DNA from 3 places in the Mesorhizobium sp. AA22 genome. Region 1 is predicted to be linked to each of the others. Evidence: predicted binding sites of a transcription regulator. Region 1 holds the regulator's gene; each other region holds the start of a gene.
The links. Region 1 encodes LexA, which represses DNA repair genes until DNA is damaged. Its sites were predicted from a motif close to TGTTCNNNNTGTGTTCNG; they were not measured.
Positions count from the first base shown of each region.

Region 1 (4,207 bases):
GCATCTACCACATCATCTCGATTTCCGGCCTGCACATGGCGCTTGTCGCCGGCACGATTATGGGATTGCTGCGCGGCGCCTTTGCGCTGTTTCCCGATTTTTCGTCACGCCGGCCGGTCAAGAAATATGCGGCTGCTGCCGCACTCCTTTCCATCGCTGCCTATCTCATTTTTTCCGGTATCGTGGTCGCGGCTGAACGCAGCTTCATCATGCTGGCGGTAATGCTTGTCGCCGTGCTGTTCGACCGAGCGGCACTTACCATGCGCAATCTGACGATTTCTGCCATCGCCGTCATCGTCGTGGCGCCGCACGAGGTGGTCGGCCCAAGCTTCCAGATGTCCTTCGCCGCGACTGCTGCTCTCGTGGGCGCCTATGCCGGCTGGTCCGACTATCGTGCCGACAGGGCCACGGCGCCGCCACAGCGACGGTCGCCGGTCGCTTTCGTCACGCGAAAACTCGCAGCTGGGACAGGTACCATCGCAATGACCTCCATCATTGCCGGCAGCGCCACTGCGCTCTTCGCCATCTGGCACTTCCAGCGCGTATCGCCGCTTAGCCTGTTCGCCAATCTGGCGGTCATGCCAATCGTCACGGTCGTCATGTTCCTGGCCGTCCTCAGCGCTCTGGCAATGCCTTTCGGCTTCGACGGACCTTTCCTCTACATGATGGGCAAGGGACTGACGGCCATGATCGCAATATCGGGATGGATTTCCGAGCGGTCGCCGGTCGATGCAGTCGGGCTGATCTCGTTGCAGTCGGTTCTGCTGGTGACGGTCGCCCTGGTCATCGCTACGATGGCGACGACATGGTTGCGGCTTGCGGCACTTCCCTTTGCGCTCGCCGGCCTGCTGACGATTTCCGACACGCGCGCCCCCGATGTGCTGATTTCGGAAGATGCGCATCTGGTGGCGCTGCCGATCGGCGGCGGCGAACTTGCCGTCAACCGGGTGCGTTCGAACGAATTCACCACCGACAACTGGAAACATGCGCTGGTTTCAGCGACCATTGTCGAGCCGGAGACATTCGAAAAAGGAGACGTGCGGTTCGACATCGCCGACCCGGCCGACCTGCCGCCTGGAGCGCCCTTCTACTGCACTGCCGGCCTGTGCCTCGCCCGGCACCCGTCCGGCGCGATCATCGCACTCGCCGACGACCGCAAAACCGCACGGCCAGCCTGTGCCTTGCGGATTTGATCGTCATCGACGATGCCACAGCCTATTATAATCCCTGCCGCAATCCGCTGGTTCTCGTCGTCACCAAACGGCAGCTCGCTCGCATGGGCAGTGCCGCCGTCTTCTTCGATCCGCTATCAGCGACGACGCGCGCAGAAATCCGTTTTGCCGTCAGACAGCCATATAGGCCCTGGCACGAGCAGCGGAGATTTTCGCGCGAGGCGAGGGGCTTGCCGCCATACCGCAGGGCCGAGAAACCCAAGAAGCCTGCCGCTCAGTAACGCCGGATCAGTCCGACGAGCTTGCCTTGCACCTTGACCCGGTCCGGCCCGAAGATGCGCGTCTCATAGGCCGGATTGGCGGCTTCCAGTGCAATCGAGGCGCCCTTGCGGCGGAACCGCTTCAGCGTCGCTTCCTCCTCGTCGACCAAGGCAACGATGATCTCGCCAGGCTGGGCGGTGTCGGCGTTGCGGATGATGACCGTGTCGCCGTCGAAAATGCCGGCCTCGATCATCGAATCACCCTTGACCTCCAGTGCGTAGTGCGTGCCGCCGGTGATCATGTCCGGTGGTACCGAGATCGAATGCGTCTGGTGCTGGATGGCGTCGATCGGCACACCGGCAGCGATGCGGCCCATCACCGGTATGGAGATGGTGGCAACGACGTCGTCGTCATTGCCGGCCGCGGGCAGGCGCGAAGGCGCCGGTTTGATCTGTCGTCCGAGGCTGCCCTGCCCAAGGCTGCCCTGAATGACGCTTGGCGAGAATTTGCGCGCCGCATTGAGGCCGGGCGCGATCGAATCGGGCAGGCGCAGCACCTCCAGCGCGCGGGCCCGGTTGGGCAGGCGGCGAATGAAACCGCGCTCCTCCAGCGCCGTGATCAGCCGATGGATTCCCGACTTCGAGGCGAGGTCGAGCGCTTCCTTCATCTCGTCGAACGAGGGCGGAATGCCGCTTTCCTTCAGCCGCTCGTGGATGAACATCAGCAGTTCATGTTGTTTGCGTGTCAGCATCGCGACCCCCAACAGAATCAGAAAAACAAAACCAGAACAAACACTATCTGTTCCAGTTGTGTTCCGCAACCGTTTAAAGTTCAATGAATGTGTTGACGTTTTGTTCAGCGTAGCATCAGCACGCTGCATGCGGCGCCCGTCGCGGCTGGGGGAGCGAATGGCTCGCGCACAATCAGCCCGTTGGCGTCGGCCAGCATTTTGAGCATCGAGGAATCCTGGACGCCGAACGGGGTCGCCAGTGGCGTGCCGGCTTCTTCCTTCACCACCGCGCGTACATAGTCCTGCCTGAGATCGTTGGCCGGCATGGTGGCGCCGAGCCGCGCCTGACGCATGTCCTGCCGGAAGGCGCGGCCGCCGAGCCGCGCAAGCAGCGGCTTCAGAAAGAGCTGCGTGCAGACCAGGCTCGCCACCGGATTGCCAGGCAGGCCGATGCAGCGGGTGTCGCCCAGCCGCCCGAACATCAACGGCTTGCCGGGCCGCATGGCGATTTTCCAGAAATCGAGCGTCATGCCTTCACCGGTCAGCACGTCATGGACCAGGTCATGGTCGCCGACCGAGGCGCCGCCCAGCGTGACAATGACATCGGCGCCTGCGTCGACCGCTTGTTTCACCAGCGTGGCGATCGCCTCCTTGCGGTCGGGGGCGATGCCGAGATCGAGCGCGCTGGCGCCGACCGAGCGGGCCGCGGCGGCGACGCCATAGGCATTGGACGAGATGATCTGGTCGGGGCCAAGGTCGCTGCCCGGCGGCAGCAATTCGTCGCCGGTGGCGATGATGGCGATCAGCGGCCGTTTCACCACGCTGACCTGCGGGTGGTTGGCCGAAGCCGCCAGCGACAATGCCGCCGGATCAAGCGGGCGGCCTTTCTCCAGCAGGACGTCGCCCTTCGAGAAATCGAGCCCGAGGCGGCGGATGTTGCGGCCTTCAACCGTCGACGCGGTCACTTCGACGCTGCCGCCGCCGAGATCCCTGGCATTCTCCTGGATAACGATGGTGTCGGCGCCTGCAGGAAGCGGCGCGCCGGTGAAGATGCGCACGGCCTGCGCCCGGCCGACTGTTCCGGCAAAGCCGCGTCCGGCCGGCGCCATGCCGATCACCGAAAGTCTTGCAGGCACGGACGCGACGTCCTCGGCCCGCACGGCATAGCCGTCCATGGCGGACGCGTTGAACGGCGGCTGGGTGCGGAGCGCCAGAAGCGGCTCCGCCAGCACGCGGTCGGCGGCGTCCATCAGGGCGACGCATTCAGCCTGCAAGGGCGCAGCATCCTCAAGCAGGCGCTCGAGCGCCTCGGCGACCGGAAGCAGTGCCATTATTGGCCTGCCCCCTTGGCGTCCGCCTTGTAGTCGCCGGATTTGCCGCCGGTCTTTTCCACCAGCCTGATGCCCGAGATCACCATGGCGCGGTCAACCGCCTTGGCCATGTCATAGATGGTCAGGCAGGCGACCGAGACGGCGGTCAGCGCTTCCATCTCGACGCCGGTCTTACCTGCGACGCGGGCCAGCGCCGTGACCTTCAGGCCTGGCAGCGTCGCGTCCGGTTCGATGTCAACGGATATCTTGGTCAACAGCAGCGGATGGCAGAGCGGGATCAGCTCATGCGTCCTCTTGGCCGCCATGATGCCGGCGATGCGCCCCGTGCCCAGCACGTCGCCCTTCTTGGCATCGCCGTCGAGAATCATCTTCAGCGTTTCGGGCCGCATCGCGACAAGACCTTCGGCGATTGCCGTGCGCGTCGTCTCCGCCTTGTCGCCGACATCGACCATATTGGCTTCGCCTTTCGGGCCAAGATGGGTGAGGGCGGCCGTCATCGTCAGTCAGTCTTAGAGCGACGTGCGTCCGTTTGGACGCGCAAAGTACGCTCTAGCACTTTGAATCTATGCATCGTGCTCTCCGAAAATCGATTCCGATTTTCGGGCCGATGCAATGGCGGGAACCTTGCCCGTCAAAAGCAGGCGCGTCGCAGTGGCCACATTCTGTTGCCGCATCAAGCTCTCGCCGACGAGGAACGTATCGATGTCGCTCAG
Region 1 covers NZ_CP048406.1:3,743,580-3,747,786, forward strand. Annotated here, with positions in the region: partial or broken gene A9K68_RS18065 (ComEC/Rec2 family competence protein) at 1-1,453, shown strand, start outside; gene lexA (transcriptional repressor LexA) at 1,447-2,184, opposite strand; gene glp (gephyrin-like molybdotransferase Glp) at 2,289-3,494, opposite strand; gene moaC (cyclic pyranopterin monophosphate synthase MoaC) at 3,494-3,991, opposite strand; gene trpC (indole-3-glycerol phosphate synthase TrpC) at 4,058-4,207, opposite strand, start outside.

Region 2 (4,207 bases), 1.6 Mb from region 1:
CGGCGCACCGCGCTTGCCGAACAGAAGATCGGTCAGGCCGAGCGCGAGGCGATCAGCGAGGTGCGCGCCAGCGCCGTCGATATCGCCGTCGAAGCCGCCCGCACGCTGCTCGCCGGCAAGATTGACGCAAAGGCCGGCGCCGACCTGTTCAAGGCCTCTCTTCAGGAAGTGAAGTCCAAGCTGAATTAAGCGACTTCATCCAGAAGCCATCGAAAGCTGCCCGGGAAACCTGGCGGCTTTTTTGTTGGGCGACAGTGGAGATTGGCGAAAACGGTCGAGCGCACAATCTCCCCCCTTGAGGGGGAGATGTCGCCGAAGGCGACAGAGGGGGTCGCCTCAGCGTCGCGACGTCATATCGGATAACACGTCGGATGAAAGAGAAGGTCGGCGCTTCACGCGCGGCGACACCCGCTGGCCTGCCGGCCATCTCCCCCTCAAGGGAGGAGATTAGCCACCGCTTTCGCTAGTCCAGGCCGGAAAGGCTCTCTTCATCGAGCACTTCGGTTCCGCCAAGCCGGAACGGTGCGAAGGACGCGCGGTGCAGCCGCGCCACCGGTCCATGCATCTCGATTGCGGTGCGGTGGCGGACCGTGGCGTAGCCCATATGCAGTTCGAACCCGTAATGCGCGTGATGGCTGCCGCAGCCGCACATCATGCGGTCGCGCATCACCTTGGCGACGATCGAGGCGGCGGCGATCGACTGCGAGCGTTGATCGCCCTTGATCAGCGCTCTTCCTTCGCATGGCAGTCCGGGCGGCACGTCTCGGCCATCGGCTAGGGCCAGCTTTGGCTGCACCGAGAGCCCGACCAGAGCGCGGCGCATCGCCTCGAGGCTGGCCTTGAGAATATTGCTGCCATCGATGCCTTCCGCGCTGACCGAGGCCATCGACACGCCAAGAGCGGAGCCGAGGATTTTCAGGAACAGTGCCTCGCGCTGCAGATGGCTGAGGCGCTTGGAATCGTCGAGACCATCGGGAATGTTGGCGGGATCGAGTACCACCGCTGCCGCGACGACTGGCCCGGCGAGCGGGCCGCGGCCGGCCTCGTCCATTCCCGCCACCGGCCACAGACCTTCGGCCATCGCCTTCGTCTCGAAGGAGAAATCGGGTCTCTCGACGATTTCGAAGAGAAGCGGAGAATCAGAACGCGCGCGAGCCATGTTGCGGCGAGGTTCGCATCGGCTCCGATTCTCCGCAAGCCCCTCCGGGGCGGTGAGGCACCGGACCCGGAGGGCACCGTCTGCAAGCCCGGGGACAGGACAGGCCGGACGGGATTTTTCCATGTGCCGCCGGCTGCTGCGGCACATGATGCCTTCAAAGCAGCATCAGTTGCTCGGTTGCCTTGGCCGCAGCGACGAACTGGTCGGTCCTGAGCGACCGGCGCTCGGCATTGAGGCCAAGCCGTTTGGCGGCGATCTCGAAGCGCCGGCCGATCTGCCAGGCATACGGGCCAGAGCCTTTCATGCGCTTGCCCCATTCCGAATCGTAATCCTTGCCGTCGCGCATCGAGCGGATCAGCGACATCACGTGACGGTAGCGGTCGGGATAATGGCGCAGCAGCCAATCCTTGAAGATCGGCGCGACCTCCAGCGGTAGCCGCAGCAGGACGTAACCCGCCTCACGCGCGCCCGCCGCGTAGGCCGAATCGAGGATGCGCTCCATCTCCTGGTCTGTCAGGCCAGGGACGATCGGTGCGACCATGACAGAGGCCGGAATGCCGGCATCCGAAAGCCGCCTGATCGCCTCCAGCCGCTTGCTCGGCGTCGAGGCGCGGGGTTCCATGGTGCGCGCCAGCATGCGGTCGAGCGTCGTCACCGACAGCGCCACCTTGGCCAGTCCGCGCTCGGCCATGCGCGACAGGATGTCGATGTCGCGCGTCACCAGCGCGGATTTGGTGACGATGCCGACCGGGTGGCCGCGCGCCTCCAGCACTTCGAGGATCTCGCGCATGATCCGGTACTGCTTCTCGATGGGCTGGTAGGGATCGGTGTTGGTGCCGATCGCGATGGTGCGCGGCTGGTAGCCGTCCTTCGACAGTTCCTTGTCGAGCATGCGCGCCGCATCCGGCTTGGCGAACAGCTTCGATTCGAAATCCAGCCCCGGCGACAGCCCCATGAAGGCATGCGTAGGCCTGGCGAAACAGTAGACGCAGCCATGTTCGCAGCCACGATAGGGGTTGATCGAGCGGTCGAAGGAAATATCGGGTGATTCGTTGCGGGTGATGATGGTGCGCGGCTTCTCGACCTGCACCTCCGTCTTGAACGGCGGCAACTCCTCCAGCGAATTCCAGCCGTCATCGAAGACATGCCGGCTGACCGGCTCGAACCGCCCGGACGGATTGATGCCCGCGGAACGGCCGCGATTGCGCTCCGGACGCACGCGCATCCCGCTCTGTTCGATCATCGCATTGGCCATCTCGGCTCTTCCTGCTCCGAAGGCTGCAATGTCGGCACGCACGATCTGTTCCATTTTCGCCCTCTCCCAGGGACTGTCGGCTGGCTGTCGAATCGCTCTGTTCATGAAATTATTCCTATTTCGTTTACTGGAACAAATCAAGAACAATTTTATGATGCGACGCAAAAACTGGCGCTGCGCCCGGCTTTCCGCTATTCGGCTAACGATGCTCAGCGTTCTCATCCAGACCCTGAATGACGAGGAAAGACTTGCCCGCACGCTCGCCTCGCTGATCGGCGGCGCGGTCGAGGGCGTGGTGCGCGATGTCATCGTCTGCGACACCGGCTCGACCGACCAGACGCACCGCGTTGCCGAACATGCCGGTTGCCTTTATGTGGCGAGCGGTGGCATTGCTGCCGGCATCAGGCAGGCCAAGGGCGACTGGCTGCTGCTGCTGGAGCCGGGCGCACGGCTGGCGGAGGGCTGGATCGACGAGGTCGTCGCCCACACAGCCAGGCAAACCATGCCGGCGCGGTTCTCGCGGGCGCGCGGCAGCCGCGTGCCGTTCCTGTCGCGGGTGTTTTCGGGAAACCGGGCACTGGCCGAAGGGCTGGTGATCAGCAAGCGTCAGGCCGCGGCCATGTCGAAAAACGCCCGCAGCGCCGAAGCCATCGCGCGCGGCCTCGCGACCAAGAGGCTCGACGCCGAGATCTGGGTGGCGCCGGTGAAGTGAAGGGCGTCCCTCTCCGGTAAGCGGACGAGGGAAGAGCGCGTCCTCCGCTGGGATGAGGCGGCGCTCAAGCCGTGGGCGGAAAGCGGCTTGGTGGAAGCCGTATTGGCGCGAGGAATGCATATGCTTGTCGTCCTGCGGGAAACTCGCGATACTCGGCGACGTCTAGGGGAGATTGCAGATGAATGTATCTCAATTCGTTCGTATCGCCTTACTCGGAGCCGCTTGGTCAGTGCCAGCGATCGCGGTGGCGCAGGAATCGTCCCTTTGGTCGGTTTATGAGAACACGCTCAAATCGGCCAAGTACATCGATCTGACCCATGCCTTCGAGCCGGTGCAGCCCGTATGGCCAGGCTTCGCAAATGCCAAGTTCAAACCGGCTGTCGCCGGCAAGGATATCGAGGGCTACGTCAAGGCCGGCGAAGAGTTCACCTACGACAAGCATGGGTTCGTCGCGAGCGCCTACGAGTTGACGACGGACCAGTATGGCACGCAACTCGATCCGCCCTCCCACTGGAACCCACTCGGTGCAACGATCAGCGACCTGCCGGCCACTTATGCCGTGCGGCCGCTCGTCGTAATCGACATCAGCGGCAAGGTGCAGACTGACGAAGGCTATCACCTCCAGGTCGCTGACATCGAAGAATGGGAAAAGGAGCACGGCCGCATACCGGAGGGTTCGGTCGTCTTTGTGCGTTCGGATTGGCACAAGAAATGGTCCGATGCCGCCCGCTTCAACCAGAAGCCGTTTCCAGGCGTCAGTTTGAACGCGCTGAAGTTTCTGCATCTGGAGCGGAAGATTCTGTTTCATGGTCATGAGCCGCTCGACACCGACACCACGCCCAATCTCGAAGGCGAACATTGGCTGCTTCACAACGATTTCACGCAGGCAGAAGGCGTTGCAAATCTCGATAAGGTGCCAGAGGCCGGGGCGTTGGTCACAATCGGCTTTGCCAAGCCGCTCGGCGGGTCAGGCGGATATGCGCGTTACATCGCTATTGCACCCGCCGACTGGACGGAGGGCGTTTCGGTCACCGAAGCGCCTGGTGTGCCGCTTTCCCGGCAAACCGCACCGCTCAAGCGC
Region 2 covers NZ_CP048406.1:5,390,367-5,394,573, reverse strand. Annotated here, with positions in the region: gene A9K68_RS25785 (F0F1 ATP synthase subunit B) at 1-189, shown strand, start outside; gene A9K68_RS25780 (ribonuclease HII) at 464-1,159, opposite strand; gene A9K68_RS25775 (PA0069 family radical SAM protein) at 1,314-2,468, opposite strand; gene A9K68_RS25770 (glycosyltransferase) at 2,620-3,126, shown strand; gene A9K68_RS25765 (cyclase family protein) at 3,356-4,207, shown strand, end outside.
Region 2: a site for LexA is predicted at 2,543-2,560, ahead of A9K68_RS25775 (PA0069 family radical SAM protein). Genes of this name have one in related genera too.

Region 3 (4,207 bases), 1.0 Mb from region 1:
ATAGCGTTCGAAAAGGGCGGGCTGGGTTATGGTGGTCGAGAAATGCCCAGGCGTCGGCATATGGCCGTAAGCCTGCCGCGAGTCGATCTGGGTGAACGAAGTCGTGGTGACGCCGACCTCGGGGTAAAAGGCCCGGTAGCGCTTGTTGTTGTCGCCGCCTGCGGCGAGCGCCGTAAACGAATCGCGCAGGAATTTGGTGTTGCGGTCGTAGAGGGCCTGCAGGGCCGCGACGGCCTTTCCGGCATCATTGAAGATCTGCCGGCCAAACGGCTCCGGCATCACGACTGAGTCTATGGCTTGAGGATAGATTCGCTTTTCCATGACCCAATATAGAGGCTTGGCCATACGGTTGGGAGGGGCCAAAGGGTCGTTTTTCATTATTGAATGGGTTGGCCGATCGACCTAGCCGCGTCGCAGACTGACCAACAGCACAAAGCCGACGCCGTTCTTCTTCAACGCCGGCGCTTCGATCGTCGAGCCGGCATCGGCGCGCATCGTGGGCACGGCCAGAACCGGCGCTGCAAGAACCGTCAGGATGAGCGTCGCCCGCGGCACAAGCCGAAGGGCCTTGAGGGCGTTGGCGACGATGCGGTTCATGGTATGTTGCTTCTCTCTAAGGTTTTTGCCGGCTTCAATGGCGAAGGTGGCTCGGGCAACCGAACCGGCAGGAATTGGCCTGGTCCCAGGAGCGGGCCGGGCGGCCGGCCTCGGCAACCAGGATGGCGAACAACATGCCGAACAGGCTCATCAGCAGGCAGACGATGGTGAAGCGGCGGGCGAACATTGCGTGGTGTCTCCTTCAACACGCATGAGAATGCCCTCATGCAACTGAACCGGTTCTGATGCCGGCGTTCATCTGCGGTTCAAACTTATCGACGGAGTGTTGAGTGCCCGCCGCTACCGCGCGGTCGCCGGCCACGAGCGTCGCCGCAGTCGTGCGCCGGCCCGCAGTCTTGCTGCCCCCCAAATCTTGGTGACAGGGACGAAGGATGCACTCAAACAGACGGCGCAAACAAAAACGGGGCCGCGAAGGCCCCGTTTTCAATTTGTGGCAGTCAAAACGATCAGAGCTTGTGCCAGGTCTGGCTCCTGCAAATCAGCCCGCCGAGCACGCAGCCGCTCATTTTGAGCGAAGCGCCTGAGACCGAGGCCTTGCCGGAATAGGTCTTGTCGGTCTCCGGGTCGGTTATGGTCCCGGTATATTTGTTGGCGCCGGACACCTTGAACGAACCAATGCGCTTGCCGGAAAATTTGCCTGATTTGAGCGTGATGGAGAATGCTCCGCCGCCGCCGGCTATGGCGGCGGTCGCGCCGGCCTGCGTTTTCCAGTTGCCCTCGATCGGATCGGCCCAAGCCGTGCCGGCCATGATCAATGTGGCCGCCAAGACCATGCTGATTTTGCGAAACATGTTTGTCCTCCCTGTAGAAATCCGGCCGGATGTTCCGCCCGCCGGTCTGCCTTTTACGCAAAAGTAAGCTAATTCACGTCCCGGCAAAACAAAAGCGGTGCCGCTGCGGAAGACTTCAGGATTTTCTGGTCGCCCGAAACGGTCTCATCGGTGAGAAATGAAACGTTCGCAACTCCGTCTTTGTCTCCCGTGGTTAGCGGAGTCTTGATCTTCACCTCGCAAATTTTCGTCAAATTTAGTGCAAACCGGCGAAATTGCTGGCTTTGCATCCTTAACGAATTCTCGCGTTTACCTCTTGTTTTAGCTTTGTTTTCCTCAAATTAAGCACGCCATTTAACGACGGATTCAAGCCTCCGGTTCATTCTCGAAAACATCGAAAGAGCGGCCACCCCCAAGGTTTATCAACAGATACCAAGGGACAGAACGAGGCAGCTCTCGGGAGCCTGACAGGGGCTAGAACAGGGGATTGAAATGGCACGTTTTGAAATGCCTGAAGCCGGCTTCGGCGCCATGGGGGCAACTGCCCAGGCCGACATTCTTTTCGAACTGGGCATGATGTATGCGACTGGCCGCGATTGCGAGACCGATGTCGTCGCCGCCCACAAATGGTTCAATATTGCTGCGATCAAGGGTTCGGTCCGCGCTGCGGAACTGCGCTCGGAATTGTCGGCCGCCATGTCGAAGGTCGAGATCGCCAGGGCTCTGCGCGAAGCCCGCGAATGGATGACAATGCACTAAGTTGGCCCTGAGTTCATCAGGCACTGAGATACCGACAGGGACGCTTCAGGTCGAGGCCGCGCAAGACGGCCGGGCCGGCAGGAACAAGGCCGCGCAAGACGGTCGTGCCAACAATGACAAGAACGCGGCAGGCCGGATTCGGCCAGGCTGCGCCACGGACAGGGATGGCGAGCGGTTTTCGGGCGCGTGAGCGTTCGGGATTGTTCGATCGACAAAGCCGCGACCGGCCGGAACAAGGCAGGCGCGGCTTTTGCGTTTTCTGACCATGATCCCAAAAAGTGGAAACCGGTTTTTGGAAAAGATCATGGTCAAACAGAAAGGCTGCAGGCCCAATTGAGTGCCGCCGATGCGCCTAGACAGGCTTGGCGAAGGGTGAGATTCTCCCGGCCACTCTGGAAGAGGCGCGGCCGGAGCGGCCCGCGCGGGAGTGGAGGAGTTGTGTCACCATGAAAAAGTTGGGTATTTTGAGCGCGGCCATAATCGGCCTGATGATGAGCGCGCCGGTTGCGTTCGCCGAAGACATCACCTTTTCGGTGGTCGGACCAATGACCGGACAGCTTGCCACCATCGGCGACCAGTTCAAGCAGGGCGCGCAAGCCGCCGCCGACGCGATCAACGCGGCTGGAGGTGTCGAAGGCCGCCAGATCAAGCTCGACATACAGGATGACCAGTGCGATCCGAAACAGGCGGTTTCGGTCGCCAACCGCATCGTTGCCAACGGTGTCAAGTTCGTCGATGGGCATGCCTGCTCGGGCTCGAGCATTCCGGCCTCGGCCGTCTACGCCGAAGCCGGGACGCTGATGATGAGCCCGGCTTCGTCGAATCCAGAGCTGACCGACGCGGCCGCGAAAGCCGGCTGGCCGACGATCATGCGCCTTTATACGCGCGATGATGCGCAGGGCGCTTTCATCGGTCCATGGATCGCCAAGAATCATGCCGGCAAGAACGTCGTCATCATGCACGACAAGAGCGCCTATGGGCAGGGCGTCGCCGACGCCGTCAAGGCAACGATGAACCAGAACGGTCTCAAAGAGATCCTTTACGAGGGCATCAACGCCGGTGAAAAAGACTACGCGGCGCTTGTCACCAAGCTCAAGGACCTGAAGGCGGATATAGTCTATTTCGGCGGCTACCACCCCGAAGCCGGCCTCATCCTGCGCCAGTCGGCGGAACAGAACCTGAAGTATCAGCTGATCATGCCGGACTCGATCGCCACGCCGGAATTCTGGCAGGTCGCCGGTCCGGCCGGCGAAGGCACCATGTTTGTCTTCCCGTCGGATCCGCAGGCGAAGCCCGAAGCGAAGGAAGCCATCGAAAAGATCAAGGCGGGCGGCTTCGTGCCCGAGGGCTTCACGCTGTTCTCCTATGCCGTGATCCAGGCCTTTGCCGAGGGTATCAAGCGCGCCGGCAGCGACGACCCGGCCAAGGTTGCCGAAGCGCTGAAGAATGGCGAGCCGATCAGCACCGTCGTCGGCCCTGTCACTTTCGATGAAAAGGGCGACCTCAAGAACGTCAGCTACGACATCAACCAGTGGCACGACGGCAAATACGCGCCGATCCAGCCGTAATGGGTGGGTAATGCATGTCGCGCAAAAGTGCGCAGCGGTTTTGCGATAACGACATCCATAAAACAAGAACTAAAGCGCCTCGCATGAGACGCGCTTTAGCGCCTGGCGACAATCGGAGATGGCCGGGGCAGACCCGGCCATTTTCATTTTGGGCACGCGTTTGTGGCGCGTGTCTTCGACGTCGCCTCTTGGATGAAGGAACAGCGGTCAGACGTGGGCTTCCTCGGCAAAACGCACCAGCACGGTCCCGTCGGTGACTTGTGCGCCTTCCGTTGCGATCTCGGCGATGGTCCCGTCATGAGTGGCGGAAATCGTGTGCTCCATCTTCATCGCTTCCAGGATCAACAGCGGCTGACCCTTGATGACGGCCTCGCCTCTTGCCGCGCGCACCAGCTTGACCAGGCCAGGCATCGGCGCGCGCAGGCTGTCAGAGCCGGCAGCGATTTCGTCGGCCCTCGCCAGCGGGTCCGGCACCGCGAAGCTGTAGCCGAT
Region 3 covers NZ_CP048406.1:4,752,750-4,756,956, reverse strand. Annotated here, with positions in the region: gene A9K68_RS23000 (AMP nucleosidase) at 1-279, opposite strand, end outside; gene A9K68_RS22995 (hypothetical protein) at 403-597, opposite strand; gene A9K68_RS31425 (hypothetical protein) at 632-784, opposite strand; gene A9K68_RS22990 (DUF2147 domain-containing protein) at 1,065-1,409, opposite strand; gene A9K68_RS22985 (sel1 repeat family protein) at 1,881-2,147, shown strand; gene A9K68_RS22980 (branched-chain amino acid ABC transporter substrate-binding protein) at 2,594-3,715, shown strand; gene A9K68_RS22975 (acetyl/propionyl/methylcrotonyl-CoA carboxylase subunit alpha) at 3,923-4,207, opposite strand, start outside.
Region 3: a site for LexA is predicted at 1,706-1,723, ahead of A9K68_RS22985 (sel1 repeat family protein). Genes of this name have one in related genera too.